DNA from 4 places in the Pseudomonas sp. GW823-FHT02C05 genome. Region 4 is predicted to be linked to each of the others. Evidence: predicted binding sites of a transcription regulator. Region 4 holds the regulator's gene; each other region holds the start of a gene.
What was found. Region 4 encodes sigma-54, which starts transcription at its own class of promoters, with help from an activator protein. Its sites were predicted from a motif close to ANTGGCATNNANNTTGCTNT; they were not measured.

Region 1 (3,308 bases), on a different contig from region 4:
GAAGTCGCGCCGACCTCGGAGGCGATCTCGGCAGGAGTGGTGGATGTCGAAACCCAGCACAAGGCTGTTTCCCTGCGGGTGCTGACCGTCGATGACTCGTCGGTGGCACGCAAGCAGGTCACCCGTTGCCTGCAAACCGTAGGTGTCGAGGTAGTGGCATTGAATGATGGCCGGCAAGCGCTGGATTACTTGCGCAAACTGGTGGACGAGGGCAAGAAGCCGGAAGAGGAATTCCTCATGATGATTTCCGACATCGAGATGCCCGAAATGGACGGTTACACCCTCACGGCCGAGATACGTAATGATCCACGCATGCAAAAGCTGCATATCATCCTGCATACTTCGTTGTCAGGGGTGTTCAATCAGGCGATGGTGAAGAAGGTCGGTGCCGATGACTTCCTTGCCAAGTTCCGCCCTGATGACCTGGCATCCCGGGTAGTCGACCGGATCAAAGCAGCAGATCACAGCTAAGGGCACTCGCCCTGGCGGACATAAGATTTAAGAGGCGGCAGCATTGTCTACGGGTAATTTGGATTTTGAACAGTTCCGGGTCTTCCTGGAAAAAGCCTGTGGTATTTTGCTCGGGGAAAATAAGCAATATCTAGTCTCGAGCCGTCTCAACAAACTGATGGAGCAGCAAGGGATAAAAACCTTGGGTGAGCTGGTCCAGCGGATTCAGACCCAGCCCCGCAGTGGTTTGCGCGAGATGGTCGTGGATGCCATGACGACCAACGAAACCTTGTGGTTTCGCGACACCTACCCATTCGAGGTGTTGAAGAACAAGGTGCTTCCCGAAGCCATCAAGGCCAGTCCCAACCAGCGCTTGCGCATCTGGTCGGCGGCCTGTTCGTCGGGGCAGGAGCCCTACTCGCTGTCGATGTCCATCGATGAGTTCGAGCGTAGCAACATGGGGCAGTTGAAGATGGGGGTGCAGATCGTTGCCACTGATCTATCCGGGACCATGCTCAACAACTGCAAGACCGGTGAATATGACAGCCTGGCAATTGGTCGTGGCCTGTCGGCCGAGCGCCTGCAGCGTTACTTCGACCCCAAGGGGCCGGGGCGCTGGGTGGTCAAGGCGCCGATCAAGAGCCGGGTGGAGTTTCGCTCGTTCAACCTGCTGGACAGCTACGCCAGTCTGGGCAAGTTCGACATCGTGTTCTGTCGCAATGTGTTGATCTACTTCTCGGCGGAGGTCAAGAAGGACATCCTGATGCGCATTCACAGCACCCTGAAGCCTGGCGGCTACCTGTTCCTGGGGGCTTCCGAAGCCCTCAATGGGCTGCCGGATCATTATCAGATGGTGCAATGCAGTCCGGGCATCATCTACCAGGCCAAGTAGCCAGCAGATCGTCGTACCGAAAAAGGAGGCCATTGGGCCTCCTTTTTTGTGCCTGCAATTATCTGGCGCGCCGGCTGAAAGCGGCAGGGTGGTTGCCGCTTTGCCGGTGTTTCGCGGAAATCCATTGCCGCTTTTCTGGCATTGCCGCCTTGCCGTCGCCGGCAAACCCCTGAAATACGGGGTTTGAAGACTTGGCACGCAGCTTGCTATATCCGAGTTACGAAAAATCAGGTCACCCAAAGGTTTCCGCCATGAGCATCAGCTTCGATAAAGCGCTCGGTATCCATGAACAGGCCCTTGGCTTTCGCGCCAAGCGTGCCGAAGTTCTGGCCAACAACATCGCCAACGCCGATACCCCGAACTACAAGGCTCGGGACCTGGACTTCTCTGCCGTGCTTGCCGAGCAGAATCAGAAGGCCCAGAACGGTACCTTCGCGTTGAACATGACCAACAACCGGCATATCGAAGCCCAGGGCTTGAGCAGTGGTGATGAATCGCTGCTGTATCGCACCCCGATGCAACCTTCGATCGACCAGAACACCGTGGACGCCCAGCTGGAGCAATCGAGCTACGCGCAGAACTCGGTGGATTTCCAGGCCAGCTTCACGCTGCTCAACAGCAAATTCAAAGGGCTGGTAGCAGCCCTGCGCGGAGAGTAATCCATGTCCCTCGCCAGTGTTTTCAATATTGCCGGTAGTGGCATGAGCGCCCAGACCACCCGTCTGAACACCGTCGCCAGTAACATCGCCAACGCCGAGAGCGTCTCGTCGAGCATCGACCAGACCTACCGCGCTCGTCACCCGGTGTTTGCCACCATGTTCCAGGGGGCGCAAAGCGGCGGCAGCGACTCGCTGTTCCAGAACCAGGACGCTGCCGGCCAGGGCGTGCAGGTACTGGGTGTGGTCGAAGACCAGAGCAACCTCGAAGCTCGTTACGAGCCGAACCATCCCGCCGCTGATGCCAAGGGTTATGTCTACTACCCCAACGTCAACGTGGTGGAAGAAATGGCCGACATGATTTCTGCCAGCCGTTCGTTCCAGACCAACGCTGAAATGATGAACACCGCTAAAACCATGATGCAGAAGGTCCTGACCCTGGGTCAGTGATAAGGGGCGAAGACCATGAGCGTTACTGATACCACCAACGCCCCATCCCTCAAGGATATCCTGGCGAATTCGTCGAAAACGACGAGCAATACCAGTGCCGACGGCCTGGCCGCGGCGACCAACAGCGCCACCGGCAAACAGAGCCTGGGCAAGGACGCATTCCTCAAGCTGCTGGTAACCCAGCTGAACAACCAGAACCCGCTGGATCCGCAGGACAACAGTGCGTTCGTTGCCCAGTTGGCGCAGTTCTCCACCCTGGAAGGCATCACCACCCTCAACTCCTCGGTGAATGCGATCACGGGTAACTACAAGTCTTCCCAGGCCTTGCAGGCTTCGTCCCTGGTGGGGCGCTCGGTCATCGTGCAGACCGGTACCACCCAGGTCGACACCAGCAAGAGCATGACCGGCTCGGTCACCGTGCCATCCAGCGTGAACTCGGTCACCGTGACCGTCACCGACAAGGACGGCAATACCGTCAAGACCATCGACATGGGCAGCCAGAAGGCCGGCAACGCCAGCTTTGTCTGGGATGGCACCAAGACTGACGGCACCAAGGCGGATCCGGGCAACTACACCTTCAAGGCCAGCACCACCATCGATGGCAAGGGCACTGATCTGATCACCTACCTGCCGGCCACGGTCAATAGCGTGACCATCAGCCAGACCGGCGGCGAGTTGATGTTGAACCTCGCCGGCATGAGCAGCCCGATTGCCCTGTCCAAAGTACAAACCATTGGTATCTAGAGCCGACTAACCGGCACAAGGAGTGGAATATGTCTTTCAATATCGGCCTTAGCGGTCTCTACGCTGCCAACAAACAGCTGGACGTTACCGGCAACAACATCGCCAACGTCGCTACC
Region 2 (3,308 bases), on a different contig from region 4:
ACCCTGCGCCTGGAAATCGAAGGTACCAGCGCCCAGAGCAGTGACGGCCCGCTGATCGCCGAACAGCGGCTGGAGCGCGAATACCAGTACAACTACTACAAGATCCTCCAGCGCCGCGGTGACAAGGTCCCCGCCCAGGCGTCCCTGCTGCAGGTTCCCGAGGGCGAAAAGGCCCCTCTGCTGGAAGGCATCTACCGCACCCGCCTGAAACAGCAGCCGCCGGCGGAATGGACCCAGCTCAGCCGCGACGAACGCAGCGCCAAGCTGCGTGAAGGTCTGATCAAGTTCTGGAGCAGCAGCGACGTGCTGTTGCGACAACTGGGTCAGGAGCGCGCCAGCAGCATCAAGGACTTCCTGGTGGACAAGGGCCAACTGGCCGACGACCGGGTCTACTTCATCGATGCCAACCTGGGCCAGGCCGAAAGCGATGGCCGGGTCGTCACCCCGCTGCACCTGGACAGCGAATAAACCTCTCGCGCCGGGCTCCACCCAGCCCGCCCGGTCTCTCCTGCAGCGCCTGCCTGGCGCCCACAATAGAACAGGCCCCGACACTCAGTGCCGGGGCCTGTAATGATCACGTCCTTGTGATCTTCCGCATGAACCCTTTTGAGAAGCGGCAGACGTATCACTCGGCTCGTCTACCGCACCCTCTCCCTGTCCAGGCGAGAAGCGTGAGTGTTACTCGGCTTTCAGGCCGTCAGCGGAAACTGCCTTGACGCCTTTGATTTTCTTGGTGATGGCCACGGCGGTAGCTTTCTGAGCCTCGGTTACCGCAACAGTGGACGACAGCGAAACAACGCCCTTGTTGGTTTCAACCTTGATGTCGGTGCCAGGAATGCCTTTCTCGGTTACCAGATCGCTTTTCACTTTGGTGGTGATCCAGGTATCGGAGGTGGCCTCTTTGGCCTTGGTCACTTCACCGGCAGCCACCACCATGGGCGACTGGGTGTTTTGAGTGGTCTGCGCAAATGCTGCGTTAGCCATGGTCAGGGTCAGAGCGGTAGCAGTTGCGGCAGCGATAGCGAACTTCTTCATACGAGTAACTCCTGTTCTTTAAGAAAGCCTGCGCCGTGTCCTGGCAACAGGGTTATGAGGGATATTGCAGGTGCTGTGCCAAGTCTTGGATCCTATAAATATTCATAAAAATCAATAAGTTATAAAATCACAAATAATTCGGCATCATGCAAAATGCATGACTGCCCGCCAATCTGCATGCAAGTTGCGGCTTTTTCAGCGCGGCCTGGCCAATCGTGAAAAGCCTCCTCAAGCCCCCTGTGCACCACAGCCTTTGGGCGCATAGTCGGCCTCCACAGTGGTGGTGCATGTCCATCCTGAAGTCGCCGAACGGGTCAGGGTCAGGGTCTTGTTCAGCACCGGCCCCGGCGCATTGAGCAGGGTGCAGCCAATGCTGCCTTCACCGGTGGCCGCCGTCCCGCCGGCACTCATCCGGCAGTTGGCGGTCTGGGCCGTGCCCCCGGCGAGGGCCAGGGTCGGATCGGTCCCTTGGTTCAGCAGATCCTCGACGTTGACCTTCAGGGCCGACGCCTCGGCCAGGGCGGCAATCACCTTGGCCCGCGCCTGGTACTTGGCATACATCGGCATCGCCACGGTGGCGAGGATGCCGATGATGGCTACCACCACCAGCAATTCGATCAGGGTAAAACCGGATTGATGTTTCATGGGTTGCCTCCTGGCATGGACGAATGTTGCATGAGCACAAAGGCGTGAAGCACAGCCTGTGCCAGGGGATAACCCACGGATTACGTGGCCTGCAGGTGCGATAGCCCATGGCCTTGAGCGCAAGGAGTCGCACAAACTGACAAATTTCGTCAGCCCCTGCCCCTCTCCGGCAGCGCCTCGCCAGCTAGGCTTGGACAGGTGCATGGCGGCCCGACGGTCGGCTCGCGCCCCCACCAAGGAACGTCCGGGGGGGCAGGGTGATCTATCACCCGTTCGAACACAGCAGGGCGCTTGCGCCTCCCTATCCACCCTTGCACCAAGGATCGAACCATGGCGGTAAAAGCACCCGCGACCAGTGTCTATCTCTGGCACGGCACCGACAGCCAGGGCCGCCCCCTCACCGGAGAACTCAGCGCCGCGACCCCGGCCCTGATCAGGGCGCAATTGCGCAGACAGGGCATCACCCCAACCCGAGTCCGACGCAAACCCAAGGGCTGGCTGCGCCTGCATCAGCGAGTAGGGGCACGGGACATTGCCCTGCTCACCCGGCAGTTGGCCACGCTGATGCAGGCCGGGGTGCCGCTGCTGCAATCCTTCGACATCATTGCCGAAAGCTTCGAGCATCCGCAGATGCGCCAACTGCTGGCCAGCCTCAAGCGCGACATCGAGGCCGGCTCCAGCCTGGCCACGGCGTTGCGCAGACAGCCGCGCCACTTCGACCCGCTGTACTGCAACCTGGTGGACGCCGGCGAGCAGGCCGGCGCCCTGGATACCCTGCTGGAGAGAGTCGCCACCTACAAGGAAAAGAGCGAGAACCTGAAGGCGCGGCTGAAGAAGGCCATGGTCTATCCCTTGGCGGTGATCGGCGTGGCGGTCGTGGTCAGCAGCATCCTGCTGCTCAAGGTGGTCCCCCAGTTCCAGAGCCTGTTCGCCGGTTTCAATGCCGAGCTGCCACTGCTCACCCAGTGGGTCATCGCTCTGTCACATTTCATCCAGCAGCAGGGGGCGCTGCTGCTGGCCGCCGGTGTGCTGGGCGGGCTTGCGGCGCGCCTGGCCTATCAGCGCTCCCCGAGCTTGCGTGACCGCCTGGATGTCGGCCTTTTGCACATGCCCCTGGCCGGGCCACTGCTGCACAAATCCGCGGTGGCCCGCTACGCACGGACCCTGGCCACCACCTTCGCCGCCGGCGTTCCCCTGGTGCAGGCCCTGGATTCAGTGGCCGGAGCCAGCGGCAACCCTGTCTTCAGGCAAGCGGTGCAACGGATCCGCCAGCAGGTCGCCGCCGGCATGCAATTGAACTTTGCCATGCGCGCCAGCGGCGTCTTCCCGACCATGGCGATCCAGATGACCGCCATCGGCGAAGAGTCCGGAACCCTGGATCATCTGCTGGAAAAAGTCGCGATCCATTACGAGGTCGAGGTGGACAACCTGGTGGACAGCCTGACCAGCCTCATGGAGCCGTTGATCATGGTGGTCCTGGGGGGTATCGTCGGCGCCCTGGTGGTTGCCATGTACCTGCCTATCTTCCAACTCGGTACAGCGATCTGAACATGCCCCTGACTGACGCCCTCACTCTCTACCCCATGGCCTTCGTGGCTGCGGCCCTGGTATTGGGCCTGATCGTCGGC
Region 3 (3,308 bases), on a different contig from region 4:
AGTACTCCGGCATGTGCTTGGCGAAGTCGGCGGTGCCGATCTCCACGGCCAGGTCGATGATGTCCTGCTTGTGGCTGGCGATCAGGGGGCGCAGTACCAGTTTCTCGGTCACGCAGTCGATCACCGACAGGTTCGGCAGGGTCTGGCTGGACACCTGGGAAATCGCCTCGCCGGTCACCAGCGCATCGATGTGCAGGCGGTCGGCGATGCTCGACGCGGCACGCAACATCATACGCTTCAAAATGACGCCCATATGACTGTTGTCGACTTTGCCGAGGATTTCCCCGAGCACTTCCTCGAACGGCACGCTGACGAACAGCACGCGCTGGGAGCTGCCGTACTTCTTCCATATATAGTGCGCGACTTCCATCACGCCCAGTTCATGGGCACGCCCGCCCAGGTTGAAGAAGCAGAAATGCCCCATCAGGCCGCGGCGCATGATCTGGTACGCCGCCACCGTGGAATCGAAACCGCCGGACATCAGGACCAGGGTCTGTTCCAGGGCGCCCAGCGGGTAGCCGCCGATGCCGTTGTGCTGGCTGTGGATCACGAACAACCGTTGGTCGCGAATTTCCATCCGCACTTCGATTTCAGGCTCTTTCAGGGAAATTCCGGCGGCACCGCACTGCCGACGCAGTTGGCTGCCGACGTATTTTTCCACGTCCATGGAGCTGAATTCATGCTTGCCGGCACGCTTGCAGCGCACGGCAAAAACCTTCCCCGGGAGGGCTTCGCCAAAGTGCTGCTTGCACTTGGCGACGATGTCGTCGAAGTCGCCCAGAGGGTACTCGTCGACCTGCAGGAAATGCGCGATGCCGGGCATGCAGCTCAGGCGCTCGGTCATGTCCTTCAGGGCCTTGGGCTCGCTGACGGCGGTTTCCAGCTCGAGGTTGTCCCACACACCATTGACCACCACGGCCGGGTCCAGGTCGCGGAGCACGGCACGGATGTTCTTCGCCAACTGACGGATGAAACGCGTCCGAACCGGGCGGCTCTTGATGGTGATTTCCGGGAAAACTTTAACGATTAGTTTCATGAAAACAGCGCGCGCTGGGCCAGCCGAAAAAGGGGGGCGCGGATTATAGCGGAAATTGCTCAAGGTTTAACCAGTTTATGTGCAGAAGGTTTTCGATGCACCAAAACGGGTCATTTATTGGCAAAGACGCTACATTGCAGTGCGCCAAATGCCGGCATTCAACCCAATACGTCGCAGAAAGCGTGATTTTGGGGCAGAAAACCCATCTCGGGGCACTGGCATGCAATTTGCTCCCTTGTGAGGCAGGTTGCCATGGCAGAGTATTCGCGCCGGCATCACCCACATTCTAAGGGCACTCCAACACCAAGCCCGAAGCCACCCGGAGGACACTATGTCGAAGTCGGTTCAACTCATCAAAGATCATGACGTCAAATGGATTGATCTGCGCTTCACTGACACCAAGGGCACTCAACATCACGTGACCATGCCGGCTCGTGATGCGCTGGATGAAGACTTCTTCGAAGCTGGCAAGATGTTCGACGGCTCCTCCATCGCTGGCTGGAAAGGCATCGAAGCCTCCGACATGATCCTGATGCCGGACGACGAAACCGCCGTACTGGACCCGTTCACCGAAGAACCGACCCTGATCCTGGTGTGCGACATCATCGAGCCTTCGAGCATGCAGGGTTACGATCGTGACCCACGTGCCATCGCCAAGCGTGCCGAAGAGCACCTGAAAGCCACCGGTATCGGCGACACCGTATTCGCCGGCCCAGAGCCAGAGTTCTTCATCTTCGACCAGGTGAAATTCAAGTCCGACATCTCCGGCTCCATGTTCAAGATCTACTCCGAACAAGGTTCGTGGATGTCCGACCAGGACATCGAAGGCGGTAACAAGGGCCACCGTCCAGGCGTCAAGGGCGGCTACTTCCCGGTTCCACCGTTCGACCACGACCACGAAATCCGTACCTCCATGTGCAACGCACTGGAAGAAATGGGCCTGACCGTCGAAGTTCACCACCACGAAGTGGCGACTGCCGGCCAGAACGAAATCGGCGTCAAGTTCAACACCCTGGTGAAGAAGGCCGACGAAACCCAGACCCTGAAGTACGTGGTGCACAACGTGGCTGACGCCTACGGCCGCACTGCCACCTTCATGCCCAAGCCTCTGTACGGCGACAACGGCTCGGGCATGCACGTCCACATGTCGATCTGGAAAGACGGCAAGAACACCTTCGCAGGTGAAGGCTATGCCGGCCTGTCCGATACCGCCCTGTACTTCATCGGCGGCATCATCAAGCACGGTAAGGCCCTGAACGGCTTCACCAACCCGGCGACCAACTCCTACAAGCGTCTGGTGCCAGGCTTCGAAGCCCCGGTCATGCTGGCCTACTCGGCGCGCAACCGCTCCGCTTCGATCCGTATTCCTTACGTGTCGAGCCCTAAGGCCCGCCGTATCGAAGCCCGTTTCCCGGACCCGGCTGCCAACCCGTACCTGGCCTTCGCTGCCCTGCTGATGGCCGGCCTGGACGGTATCCAGAACAAGATCCACCCTGGCGACGCTGCTGACAAAAACCTGTACGACCTGCCGCCTGAAGAGGCCAAAGAGATCCCACAAGTTTGCGGCAGCCTGAAGGAAGCCCTGGAAGAGCTGGACAAAGGTCGTGCGTTCCTGACCAAAGGCGGCGTTTTCAGCGACGACTTCATCGACGCCTACATCGCCCTGAAAAGCGAAGAAGAAATCAAGGTACGTACCTTCGTACACCCACTGGAATACGAGCTGTACTACAGCTGCTGATCCGGTAACGCCGGCGCAAGCCGCGTGATCAAGAGGCCTCCTTCGGGAGGCCTTTTTTATGCCCGCGCATTTGCCCTGCCCGGGGTGGTTGCGTGCATCATGGGCGCCGTCTCCCCATCAGCAGCCGAGCCCGCCCATGACTTCGCGCCTCAACCTGTGCCTCGCCCTGACTTGCAGCCTGTTCGCCACCGCCGCCTGCGCCAGTGACGCCCCGCCCGCCCTCGCCCCGCTGCTGCAGAGCATCGGCGAACGCCTGGCGATTGCCGATCAGGTGGCCCTGAGCAAATGGGACAGCCACAAGGCCGTGGAAGACCGCCCGCGGGAACAACAGGTGATCGCCGGGGCAACCGCCCAGGCCGCAACCTATCACTTGAGCGAAGAAACGGTTGGGCAGTTCTTCGCCGCCCAGATCGAAGCCAACAAGCTGGTGCAATACGCCCGACTCTCGACCTGGCACTTGCAAGGCCGGGCACCGGACACGCCGCGCCAGGACCTGGCCGGGCAGATCCGCCCCCAACTTGATCAGTTACAAAA
Region 4 (3,308 bases):
CGTCCAGGTGCATCAGCGCACTGATGGGCGACTCGCAGCCTTTGAGGCGGCAGTGGGGAATGGCGATGCCGTTGCCAAAACCGGTGGAACCGAGTTTTTCACGGGCAATCAGGCTCTCGAAGACATCCTGCATCTCCAGATCAGGCACTTCACGGCTGATCAGGTTGGCAATTTGTTCGAGGGCGCGTTTTTTACTGCCGCCCGGCACGTTCACCAGGGAACGGCCGGGGGTCAGGATGCTTTCAAGTCGGATCATGGGAGGGGAGTGTTAGCGACCCGTGCCTTGGAGAAGGTGGAGTTGCTTTTCCTTATGCTTTTTCAGTTGGCGGTCAAGCTTGTCCGTGAGCAGGTCGATTGCGGCATACATATCGTCATGTTCTGCGTTGGCAACGACCTCCCCACCGTGGATGTGCAGGGTGGCTTCGATTTTCTGCTTCAGCTTCTCGACAGCCATGGTGACCTGCACATTGGTAATCTTGTCGAAGTGCCTCTCCAGCCGGTCGAGTTTTTCGCCGATGTAGACGCGCAGGGGTTCAGTCACTTCGAGTTGGTGTCCACTGATGTTGACTTGCATACAGCTTCTCCTTCGTTGCCAGTGCATAACGCGGCAGGCTGGGTTGCCTGCCACCTAGACTACGTTTGAAAACGACACCGGGCCCTTTTCAAACACACTCTGAAACGCTGTGGCCAGCCCTGCGGCTACATCAACCGCTTACGTTCGCTGGAAGGCGCGATCCCAAGGGATTCGCGGTACTTGGCGACGGTACGACGGGCTACCTGAATGCCTTGTGCCTCCAGTAAACCAGCGATCTTGCTGTCACTCAACGGCTTTTTCTGATTTTCCGCGGCCACCAATTTTTTGATGATCGCGCGGATCGCCGTGGACGAGCATTCACCGCCTTCCGAAGTGCTGACGTGGCTGGAGAAAAAGTATTTCAGCTCATATATGCCCCGTGGGGTATGCATGAATTTTTGCGTGGTCACCCGGGAAATCGTCGATTCGTGCATGCCCACCGCCTCGGCGATATCGTGCAGAACCAGCGGCTTCATCGCTTCATCGCCATATTCGAGAAAGCCGCGCTGGTGCTCGACGATCTGGGTGGCGACCTTCATCAGGGTTTCATTGCGGCTTTGCAGGCTCTTGATGAACCAGCGGGCTTCCTGCAACTGGTTGCGCATGAAGGTGTTGTCGGCGCTGGTGTCGGCGCGGCGTACAAAACCGGCGTACTGGGCGTTGACCCGCAGGCGCGGCACGGATTCCTGGTTCAGTTCCACCAGCCAGCGTTCGTTGTCCTTGCGCACTATGACGTCCGGGACCACGTATTCGGCTTCGCTGGATTCGATCTGCGAACCGGGGCGGGGGTTGAGGCTCTGCACCAGCTCGATGACCTGGCGCAACTCATCTTCCTTGAGCTTCATGCGCCGCATCAGCTGGCTATAGTCGCGGCTGCCCAGGAGGTCGATGTAGTCACTGACCAGGCGCTGGGCCTCGCCCAGCCAGGGCGTTTTCGCCGGCAGCTGGCGCAGTTGCAGCAACAGGCACTCGCCCAGGTTGCGGGCGCCGATGCCCGCGGGTTCGAATTGCTGGATGCGGTGCAGGACGGCTTCTATCTCGTCCAGTTCGATGTCCAGTTCCGGATCGAAGGCTTCGAGGATCTCCTCGAGGGTTTCGTCCAGGTAGCCCTGATTGTTGATGCAGTCGATCAGGGTCACGGCGATCAGGCGGTCGGTGTCCGACATCGGCGCCAGGTTCAGTTGCCAGAGCAGGTGGCTCTGCAGGCTCTCGCCCGCGGAAGTGCGGGTGGTGAAGTCCCACTCGTCGTCATCGCTGCTGGGCAGGCTGCTGGCGCTGGTCTGGTATACGTCTTCCCAGGCGGTGTCGACCGGCAGTTCGTTGGGGATGCGCTCGTTCCACTCACCGTCCTCGAGGTTGTCCACCGTGGGGGCGGTTTCCTGGTAGGAGGGCTCCTGGATCTCGGTATTGGGTTTGGACTCGGTGTTGTCGGCCAGGGGGTCGCTGTTGTCGAAGTCGTCGCCTTCTTCCTGGCGTTCGAGCATCGGGTTGGACTCCAGGGCTTCCTGGATTTCCTGTTGCAGGTCCAGGGTCGACAATTGGAGCAGGCGGATGGCCTGTTGCAGCTGCGGTGTCATCGTCAGCTGCTGGCCCATTCTAAGGACTAGCGATGGTTTCATGGCAGGGGCTTAACACCTTATTTGCCGGCGCACATGCGCCATCCACTACAGGGCGCCGGAGCGCCAAACATAAGCAAATTATATGCCTGAAACTGAAGTGTTTGCCTAGAGCGCTGTAACAATAAAGTTTGTAGGGTTTTATTGTTCCCGGCGCCCTGGCGTCCAGCCCAACACATCAGCCCTTACAGGCGGAACTCATGGCCCAGATAGACTTCCTTGACCAGTTCGTTGGCCAGGATGGTCTCGGAGTCGCCTTCGGCGATCAGTTGCCCGTCGTTGACGATGTAGGCGGTCTCACAGATGTCCAGGGTTTCCCGGACGTTGTGGTCGGTGATCAGCACCCCGATGCCCTTGGCCTTGAGGTGGTGGATGATCTGCTTGATATCGCCCACCGAGATCGGGTCGACACCGGCGAAGGGTTCGTCCAGCAGGATGAACTTGGGCGCGGTGGCCAGGGCCCGGGCGATCTCCACACGGCGCCGCTCACCACCAGACAGGCTCATGCCGAGGTTGTCGCGGATGTGGTTGATGTGGAATTCCTGCAGCAGGCTTTCCAGTTCCTGGCGACGGCCGGCCTTGTCGAGCTCCTTGCGGGTCTCGAGGATGGCCATGATGTTGTCGGCCACCGACAGCTTGCGAAAGATCGAGGCTTCCTGGGGCAGGTAGCCGATACCGGCGCGTGCGCGACCGTGCATCGGTTGGTGGCTGACATCCAGGTCGTCGATCAGGACGCGGCCCTGATCGGCCTGGACCAGGCCGACGATCATGTAGAAGCAGGTGGTCTTGCCGGCGCCGTTGGGGCCGAGCAGGCCGACGATCTGACCGCTGTCGATGGACAGGCTGACATCACGCACGACCTGGCGGCTCTTGTAGCTCTTGGCCAGGTGCTGAGCTTTCAGAGTTGCCATTACTGGGCCTTTTGCTCGTCGGTTTTCTTTTTCGGCTGGATGACCATGTCGATCCGCGGACGCGGCGCGGTAACCGAGCTGCCATTGGCGCGACCGGCGTTGGCAACCTGCTTGACGGTGTCGTAGACGATCTTCTCGCCTTCGGTGGTATTACCGTCGTTGATGACCTTGGCCTTGTCGATCAGCACGATGCGGTTCTGCTGGGCA

Region 1: flgB (flagellar basal body rod protein FlgB) is a predicted target of sigma-54. The motif match lies at 1,533-1,552, and genes of this name have one in related genera.
Region 2: AC1RGE_RS28515 (pilin) is a predicted target of sigma-54. The motif match lies at 1,727-1,746, and genes of this name have one in related genera.
Region 3: glnA (glutamate--ammonia ligase) is a predicted target of sigma-54. The motif match lies at 1,251-1,270, and genes of this name have one in related genera.

What each region holds. Positions count from the first base shown of each region.
Region 1 covers NZ_JBXAJU010000003.1:703,780-707,087, forward strand. The annotation lists gene AC1RGE_RS19645 (chemotaxis protein CheV) at 1-471, shown strand, start outside; gene cheR (protein-glutamate O-methyltransferase CheR) at 515-1,342, shown strand; gene flgB (flagellar basal body rod protein FlgB) at 1,594-2,001, shown strand; gene flgC (flagellar basal body rod protein FlgC) at 2,005-2,448, shown strand; gene flgD (flagellar hook assembly protein FlgD) at 2,464-3,192, shown strand; gene flgE (flagellar hook protein FlgE) at 3,222-3,308, shown strand, end outside.
Region 2 covers NZ_JBXAJU010000006.1:41,211-44,518, forward strand. The annotation lists gene AC1RGE_RS28505 (DUF748 domain-containing protein) at 1-468, shown strand, start outside; gene AC1RGE_RS28510 (BON domain-containing protein) at 679-1,035, opposite strand; gene AC1RGE_RS28515 (pilin) at 1,264-1,680, opposite strand; gene AC1RGE_RS28520 (type II secretion system F family protein) at 2,011-3,228, shown strand; gene AC1RGE_RS28525 (prepilin peptidase) at 3,231-3,308, shown strand, end outside.
Region 3 covers NZ_JBXAJU010000005.1:287,583-290,890, reverse strand. The annotation lists gene thiI (tRNA uracil 4-sulfurtransferase ThiI) at 1-1,036, opposite strand, end outside; gene glnA (glutamate--ammonia ligase) at 1,368-2,774, shown strand; gene AC1RGE_RS26530 (chorismate mutase) at 2,911-3,308, shown strand, end outside.
Region 4 covers NZ_JBXAJU010000002.1:214,861-218,168, forward strand. The annotation lists gene ptsN (PTS IIA-like nitrogen regulatory protein PtsN) at 1-256, opposite strand, end outside; gene hpf (ribosome hibernation-promoting factor, HPF/YfiA family) at 269-574, opposite strand; gene AC1RGE_RS11945 (RNA polymerase factor sigma-54) at 700-2,193, opposite strand; gene lptB (LPS export ABC transporter ATP-binding protein) at 2,376-3,101, opposite strand; gene lptA (lipopolysaccharide transport periplasmic protein LptA) at 3,101-3,308, opposite strand, start outside.